DNA from 2 places in the Enterococcus sp. AZ177 genome. Region 2 is predicted to be linked to the other one. Evidence: predicted binding sites of a transcription regulator. Region 2 holds the regulator's gene; the other holds the start of a gene.

Region 1 (4,636 bases), 290 kb from region 2:
TTTCTGCAATTTGATTTTTGATCAATTGAACTCGAGCATCGATACCAGCTTTTTCACCAGCGCCTTCAACAATCGTTGTATTGTCTTTGTCTACAACAACTTTGCTTGCATTTCCAAGGTTTTCGATTGTTGTATCTTTTAATTCAAGACCTAGATCGTCAGTGATTACTGTGGCTCCTGTTAACATAGCAATATCTTCAAGCATTGCTTTACGACGATCACCAAATCCTGGTGCTTTTACAGCAACAACATTGAATGTTCCACGAATTTTATTTAAAACAAGTGTTGGTAAAGCTTCTCCATCAACATCATCAGCAATAATTAATAATGGACGGCTTTGTTGTAAAATTTGTTCTAACAAAGGCAAGATATCTTGAATATTAGAGATTTTTTTATCTGTAATCAAGATATATGGATTTTCTAAGACAGCTTCCATTTTATCATTGTCTGTTACCATGTATTGAGATAAGTAACCACGGTCAAATTGCATTCCTTCAACTACGTCTAGTTCAGTTTCGATTCCTTTTGATTCTTCGATTGTGATGACACCATCGTTACCGACTTTTTCCATTGCATCCGCAATTAATTGTCCTACACCGTCAGAACCAGAAGAAACAGCAGCAACTTGTGCAATTGCTTCTTTTGAATCAACAACTGTTGAAATGTTGTGTAACTCTTCGACTGCCGTTTTTGTAGCCAATTCGATACCACGACGAATTCCTAGAGGATTCGCACCAGCAGTTACATTTTTCAATCCTTCACGAACGATAGCTTGGGTCAATACTGTTGCAGTAGTTGTTCCATCTCCAGCGATATCATTTGTTTTAGAAGCAACTTCAGAAACTAATTTCGCCCCCATATTTTCAAAATGATCTTCTAGTTCGATTTCTTTTGCAATCGTAACACCATCATTTGTAATAAGTGGTGATCCAAATGATTTTTCTAAAACAACGTTACGGCCTTTAGGACCTAATGTTACTTTTACTGTGTCTGCTAAAATATCTACTCCACGAAGCATTGCTGCACGTGCATCTTCTGCAAATTTGATTTCTTTTGCCATAATTCCTTCACCTCAAAAATTTTATTTTTTCTATTTAAAATGGTTTTTTTATTAAAAATGGATTACTCAACAATCGCAATGATGTCTTTACCAGAAACGATCAAATAATCATTTCCTTCATATTTAACTTCTGTTCCTGAATATTTTTCAAACATTACTGTGTCGCCTTCTTTAACATCGGCAGGAACTTTTGTACCGTTTTCTAATACACGGCCTTCACCTACTGCGATAACTTTTCCTGTCTGAGGCTTTTCTTTAGCAGCTGATGCTAAGACGATTCCCCCTACTGTTTTTTCTTCTTCTTTCGCGACTTCAATAACGACGCGATCGCTTAATGGTTTTAACACAATAAATCCCTCCATAAAAAAATATTTATCTTTTTAGCACTCTTAGTTATCGAGTGCTAACTCACACTATTTATAATACTCATTTCCTTTTCATTTTGCAAGTCTTTTGACTAATTTTATTCAATAATCGGTCAAAAAACGAAAGTTTCTGTTCTTAAATTGATATATTTCTTTTCTACCGTTCATTTCATGGTAAAATAAGAACAGAAAGAGAGGCGATTGAAATGAAACAAAGAATTACAGGAGCTTTAACAATAACAGCACTTTACCTCATCATTGCGAATGTTGGTAATTTCTTTTTTGGAGTAAGCAGGCGTTTCGACTGGACAACGACATTATGGGAAGCAGCCTTTTTCTTCGTATTTATCTTTCTGCTATTAGGCTATCGCAATAATCATAAAAAATAATAGTCATACGAAACAAATGTCAACTATGGTATACTTTTTACATTCTGCAATTAATGAAAGGAGTTTTCTGTTTATATGCCTAAAAATATGTCTATAAAAAAAGTAAGTTTATCCATGGTCCTTCTATACGGACTTGTATTTTTTTCTCCCTATATTTTTAGCCCTTTTTCATCTGATATCGTAATCAGTGGTACAACCTTCACTTATATCTTAGGTGCTGGCTTGATGATTTGGCTCTACATTATAAATAAAAATACTGCCGTTACAACAGTAGAAAAGGAAGCCAAATTGACTTCACCCGTTTTCATCTACTTACTAGGTGTCAGTGGTATTTTCTTAGCAATGATTATTCAAGCCGTCGTTTTTGGTATCGAAACAGCGATTACAGGTGCAGAACCTAGTTCACAAAATACACAAAATATTATTGCCGTTATTCTAGCGAATCCTTTGTTTATCCTAGCAACTACGATTGGTGGTCCTATCATGGAAGAATTTGTTTTTCGTCGTTCTTTGATTGGTTTGACTGAAACGTACACTGGTTTTTGGATTGCGGCAATCATTAGTTCTTCTTTATTCTCTGTTATTCATCAAGATGGTCATTTCTTTGTCTATTTTTTCATGGGCTTCTTCTTTGCTCTATTATATAAAATGACTGGGAAAATTTGGACCTCGATCATCGCTCATTGTGGCATGAATACGCTAGTTGTGATTGCTCAACTCGTTATGCATTACGCAAATATTGAATTACCTAAATAAAAAAATTCCCCTATGATTGCCTTTTTTAAAGAGTGCAACCATAGGGGTTTTATATTATTCTTTTTCGTCTTCGATTTCAGTACCAGCTAATTCATTATCATGATGCAAGAAGTAAATCAACGTTTGTAATTCGTTGGTCAAATCAACATTTTGAATCAACACATCTGTTGGTGCTACTAAACGAGCTGCTGTAAAGTTCAGAATCCCTTTAACCCCAGCATCTGCTAATTGACTAACCACTTCTTGTGCTTTTCTTGCTGGAAGGGTCAAAATTGCGACCTCAATTTGCTGTATGCGAATCTGTTCCATCATATCCGTCATTGGATAAACCGGAATACCATCTACGATTCTGCCAACGATGTCGTCGTTAACATCAAATGCGCAGCTGACACGAATACTGTTACTTTGATGAAATTTATACTTCAATAAGGCACTTCCTAAGTTACCTACACCAATCAAAGCTACATTGGTTAGCTCATCATCATTCAATGTTTTTGCAAAGAAATTCATCAAGTTTTCCACATCGTAACCATAACCACGCTTGCCTAATTCGCCAAAATAAGAAAAATCTCGTCGAATCGTTGCGCTGTCTACTTGTACTGCTTCACTTAGTTCAGTAGATGAAACTTTATTTTTGCCTGCATCATGCAGAATTCTCAAATAACGATAATATAGGGGAAGGCGTCTTGCCGTTGCTTTTGGAATAATTTGGTCTTTCACAATCGTACCTCCAATACTCTAAATATACACAAATATCCATCTCTCATAATAGCAGTTGTTCCAGATAAAAAGCAATCTTACAGCTCAAAAAAAGCAATATTTTTCAAACTTTCTTAAAATTGTTCTGATTATTTTTCTCTCTAGTCGTTGGATGGATGCTTTTTCCGGTCAATTTATGCTACACTTAAGGCATTGAAATAGAAATGAGGTTACCACATGATTTTACTCCAAGCAAATCAAATCGCCCGTTATTTCGGCGCAGACACTTTGTTTGATAACATACAAATGGAAATCAGTACAAATAGCCGAATAGCTTTAGTTGGCCGTAACGGTGCTGGTAAATCTACTCTGCTAAAAATAATCGCAGGAATCGACACACCCGATGCTGGTACGATTGCTAAAAATAAAACAGCCAGTCTGGGTTATTTAGCCCAAGATACTGGACTTGATTCAGATAAGACCGTTTGGGATGAAATGCTAGAAGCATTTGTAGAAGTCATCACAATGGAAAAACGAATGCGTGAACTTGAATTGATTATCAGTGAACTGCTGCCTGATGATTCAAAATATGAATCGATTATGAAAGAATATGATCGCTTGCAACATGACTTTTCAGAAAAAAATGGTTATGGCTATGAAAATGAGATTCGGTCAGTTTTGCATGGTTTTGGATTTAAAGAAGAATTTTATTCAAAAAATATCAGTACATTATCGGGGGGGCAAAAAACACGTTTAGCTTTAGCGCGGATGTTACTGCAAAAACCAGATATTCTGATTCTGGATGAACCGACTAACCACTTAGACATTGATACCCTTTCATGGTTAGAGAATTATTTGCCTAGCTACTCTGGAGCCCTCTTGATAGTTTCACATGACCGATATTTTCTAGATAAAGTAGTGTCTGAAGTTTATGAAATCAGTCGCCACAAAATGCGTTATTACAAAGGCAATTACTCAAAATATTTAGCATTAAAAGCAGAGCAACTGACTAGTGAATGGAAAGCCTACGAGAAACAACAAACCGAAATCAACAAATTGGAAGATTTCGTAGCCCGAAATTTAGTCAGAGCATCCACAACTAAAAGAGCACAAAGTCGTAGAAAAACCCTAGAGAAAATGGAGCGTTTAGACCGACCTCAAGGCGATGAAAAATCAGCTAATTTTCTTTTTGCCATCGAGAAAGTTTCTGGAAATGTTGTCCTCCAAGTAGAAGACGCTGCGATAGGTTATGACAGCCATATCCTATCAGAACCTGTTTCACTCGATATACGTCGTCAAGAAGCCATTGCTTTAGTTGGACCTAACGGAATCGGCAAATCGACTTTATTAAAATCGATCATTGGAAC
Region 2 (4,636 bases):
TTCGTTATGTCGCACATCGTGGCAATCACAAGGTGGCACCTGAAAATTCAATCCCTTCTTTTCAGCAATCGGATAGTTGGGGGATCGAGACAGATATTTGGCTTACTAAAGATAAAAAATGGGTCATCATGCATGACAAGACAGTTGACCGCATGACAAATGGAAAAGGAAAAATAAGTGATTTAACATTAGATCAAATAAGGGCTTTGCGCATCGATCAAGGATCCAATAAAGAAAAATATTCTCAAGAACAATTAATTATTCCAACATTGGAAGAGTTTCTTACAATTATGAGTAGTAAAAAAAGTATTCCGTTTATCGAAATGAAAGCTAAAAATCTTGAACCAAGTGATTACGATGATTTAGCCAATATAATTAGTTCATTTGGTATAACGAATAAGGCTATAATCATTTCATTTGATTTTACGAATTTGGTCGAAATGAAAAAGCGTCTTCCTGAAACGCAGGTTCAGTTTCTAGCGAAAACTTTAGATGAACAAATGATTGATCAGGTTAGCAATCTTGGTGGGAATGCTGGGTTAGCTATTAAGTATGAAAGTGTTTTAGGTCGAGCAGACTTGATTGCCAAAGCTCAAAGTAAAGGTTTAACCGTTAATTTATGGGGGGTTCCTCAAAGTGAGTTTAAGAAGATGGAAGCATTAGGCATTAATAATCTAACTACTGACTATGATTAAGCTTTCTTTTTTGAAAGGAATAATGTTATCAATGATTTAGAATGATGCATACTCTTTATTCTGTCATATAGGACATGGGAAAAATACGGAAATGAATAAAAGTAAATTTGAAGGATGTTCTTTCTCTCAAGTCAAAAGAAGGAGTACTTCTTCAAATTTGCTTCTAGTAACCGTTATTAAAAAATGTGAATTGGCAAGTACAAAGAGCATTTATAGGTTAAAAGTAGAAATAAAACATAAACAAGTTCGGAGAGAAAATTTCTTGGACTTGTTTTTATTTCTAAACAGGATAATTCCCGATTCTCATTTTATTCAGAGTTTTATTTACAGCGAGAAAGAGTTTTTTACTAGCTCGTAGTTAAGCAAGAAAGCGATATGATTTAGTCTGTTCAACTATTCGTTAGTTGGTCATTATAGAAGCTTAAAAATATTCAAGAGAGTAAACTAGACAATTTTAGTAGGGGATATGTTAAGATAAGAGACGTGTCCCAAATGAATTACAAGTTTTGGAACAAATAAGTTGATACAATGAAATCTTAAAATAGAAGTGAAATACTTTGGTAAGCTTCCTATAATAAAATCTGTAGCAACTTCGTTTAAACTGGAGGAAGAAAATGAAAAACGATAAAACATCAGCCTATATACATATCCCTTTTTGTGAGCACATTTGTTACTACTGCGACTTTAATAAAGTCTTTTTAGAAGGGCAGCCAGTAGATGAATATATCCAAAGTCTTTTGACAGAAATTCGTTTGACAAAAGAGCAGTATCCAAGCAAAGATACAGAGACAATATATATCGGAGGGGGCACGCCTACTTCGCTTTCAGCTAAGCAATTAGCTGTTCTGTTAAAAGGGGTACGCGAGTTATTGCCGTTTGATGATAAAAACGAATTTACAGTAGAAGCGAATCCAGGCGATCTAACGCAAGAGAAACTACAAGTAATGAAAGAATATGGTGTAAATCGCTTATCTATGGGTGTTCAGACATTCGACAACCAATTATTAAAAAAAATTGGACGCAAACATACGGCAGAAGATGTCTATGAAACGATGAAATTCTTAGAAAAAGAAGATTTCCTAAATGTTAGTATCGATTTGATTTATGCTTTGCCTGGTCAAACGCTGGAGGGGTTTAGAGATACACTGAAACGTGCGATTGAACTTGATTTACCGCATTACTCTTTATATTCGTTGATTTTAGAAAACAAAACAATGTTTATGAACTGGGTACGTCAAGGTCGATTACAATTGCCAGATCAAGAAGTTGAAGCGTTAATGTTTGAGGAAACAATTAGTGCAATGGAAAAGGCTGGACGTCACCAATATGAGGTTAGTAACTTCGCGCTAAAAGGGCAAGAAAGTCAACATAATTTGGTTTATTGGAACAACGATCACTATTATGGATTTGGCGCCGGTGCGAGTGGTTATTTAGGACATACTCGATATCGAAATCATGGTCCGATTCAACATTATCTAAACCCTTTAAGAGATAACCAATTACCAACTGTTGAAACAGAGATTTTGACCGTCAATAATCAAATGGAAGAAGAACTCTTTCTTGGGTTAAGGAAGATGGGGGGTGTTTCGAAAAAACGATTCGAAGAGAAGTTCAATTTACCGTTAAATCAGGTATATAGAGAAACAATCCCGAACTTGATTCAAAAAGGATTGATAAGCGAAAATGAAACACATATCCAACTTACTGAACAAGGTCTTTTTGTTGGGAATGATGTTTTTGAAGCATTTCTTATTGACCAAGAATAAACGTGCACAGTACAACAATAAGAGTGAGATTGGGAAAGAAGTGTTCAATTCCCACCGTTCACTAGGATTCCGTTAGGCTAAGATATGGCTCTTGGGGCTATGTCTTAGCCTTTTTTTGTACATTTTAGCACTCTGATGCAATGAGTGCTAAAAAAGTGAGTTTTTCTCTTGACAATTCAAGAAGAACTTGCTATATTAATAATTGTATTAGCACTTGAATGTCATGAGTGCTAATGAAGGGTGGTAATTATGATAACGGAAAGACAAAAGAATATTTTGCGACTTATCATCCAAGAATATACGAATACAGGTAACCCTGTAGGATCAAAGAAATTAATGGAAGAAGGAATTAAGTCAAGTTCTGCAACGATTCGTAATGATATGAAGGCTCTAGAAGAGCACGGACTATTATTGAAGACACATTCGTCTTCTGGCAGGATTCCTTCAATGGATGGTTATCGCTATTATGTGGATCATTTATTGAGTCCAGCTGAAATCGAACGTGATGAATTAGAAACGATTCGTCATTCATTTGGGAAAGAATTTCATGAGATCAATGATATTATTGAACAATCAGCTGAAATCCTTTCTGATTTAACAAGCTATACTGCTTTTTCGTTAGGTCCAGAAGTGAAAGAAAGACGATTGACTGGTTTTCGAATTGTTCCATTAAATGAACGTCAGATCATAGCGATCATAGTGACGGATAAAGGCAATGTGGAAAGCCAAGTATTTGCGATTCCAGCATCTGTTTCAAGCCAAGACTTGGAAAAGATGACGCAAATCATCAATGATAAATTGGTCGGACAACCATTGCTGACGGTCTATCATCGTTTACGCACCGAAATTCCGATGATTTTACATCGCTATTTCCAAACACCTGACGGCATGATGAACCTATTTGATGCGATGCTGGGACACGCTTTTGAAGAAAAAGTGTTTGTCAGTGGGCGCATGAACCTATTAGATTTTGGTGTACAAGAAGATATCAATCAACTAAAATCTGTGTATTCCTTTATGAAAAATACAGACGCAATCACCCACTTGTTGACGTCTGATGAAGAGACAGATACGCAAATAGCGATCCGTATCGGTTCAGAAATAGGAAACGATTTACTTGATAATATGAGCATGATCACTGCGACTTATGAAGTTTCTGGTCACGGTAAGGGAACCATTGCGTTATTAGGCCCTACAAGCATGCCCTATTCAAAAATGTTTGGTCTGGTAGATGTATTTCGCCATGAATTAGCTTCAAAACTCGGTGCTTACTACCGTTTTCTTGATGAGTAAGTGATGAGTTGAAAATATAGAATTCTAATAATTCTACGTAAATGAGAAGGGAAGTTGCCAGAGTGAGTAATAAAGAAGAAACGAATGAAGAATTACAAGAGGAACACATGGATGCTATCGATGAAACTGGTGTTTCAGAAGAAGAAACAGAAATGACAGAACTTGAAAGTGCCAATGCTGAATTATCAGAAATGGAAGACAAGTTTTTAAGAGCTCGTGCTGAAATTGCCAATATGAGCAATCGTTTCAAAAATGAGCGTGAATTGCTTGTTCGTTATCGTTCACAAGACTTAGGAAAAAAATTGCTACCTTCGATCGATAATTTGGAACGTGCGATGGCAATCGAAGTCGATGATGAACAAGGTGCTAGCTTGAAAAAAGGGATCTCAATGGTTCTTGAAGGGTTACAAGCGGCATTAAAAGATGAAGGTATCGAAGAAATCCCGACAATGGGTGAAGTGTTTGATCCTAATTTACATCAAGCAGTTCAAACGATTCCAGCAAGTGACGAAGTCCCTGCTGATACAATCGTCGAAGTGTTACAAAAAGGGTACAAGTTACATGACCGCGTTTTACGAGCAAGCATGGTTGTTGTTGCACAATAACAGCAAGCGATGGTTGTATAATATAAATTGAAAAAAATTAAAATAGAAGATAGGAGATCATTAATTATGAGTAAAATTATTGGTATTGACTTAGGAACAACAAACTCAGCAGTGGCAGTATTAGAAGGCGGAGAAGCAAAAATCATTGCGAATCCAGAAGGTAACCGTACAACACCTTCAGTGGTATCATTTAAAAATGGAGAAATCCAAGTCGGTGAAGTCGCAAAACGTCAAGCAGTAACAAACCCACACACAATTTCATCAATCAAACGTCATA

What was found. The regulator HrcA, encoded in region 2, represses chaperone genes, less so after heat shock. The targets are predictions, from matches to a motif close to TTAGCACTCNNNNNNNNNGAGTGCTAA.
Region 1: groES (co-chaperone GroES) is a predicted target of HrcA. The motif match lies at 1,441-1,467, and genes of this name have one in related genera.

What each region holds. Positions count from the first base shown of each region.
Region 1 covers NZ_CP172944.1:1,069,858-1,074,493, reverse strand. Annotated here, with positions in the region: gene groL (chaperonin GroEL) at 1-1,060, opposite strand, end outside; gene groES (co-chaperone GroES) at 1,123-1,407, opposite strand; gene IGJ34_RS05210 (hypothetical protein) at 1,632-1,814, shown strand; gene IGJ34_RS05205 (CPBP family intramembrane glutamic endopeptidase) at 1,902-2,570, shown strand; gene IGJ34_RS05200 (redox-sensing transcriptional repressor Rex) at 2,625-3,290, opposite strand; gene IGJ34_RS05195 (ABC-F family ATP-binding cassette domain-containing protein) at 3,507-4,636, shown strand, end outside.
Region 2 covers NZ_CP172944.1:1,364,848-1,369,483, forward strand. Annotated here, with positions in the region: gene IGJ34_RS06710 (glycerophosphodiester phosphodiesterase family protein) at 1-695, shown strand, start outside; gene hemW (radical SAM family heme chaperone HemW) at 1,310-2,461, shown strand; gene hrcA (heat-inducible transcriptional repressor HrcA) at 2,711-3,754, shown strand; gene grpE (nucleotide exchange factor GrpE) at 3,817-4,359, shown strand; gene dnaK (molecular chaperone DnaK) at 4,426-4,636, shown strand, end outside.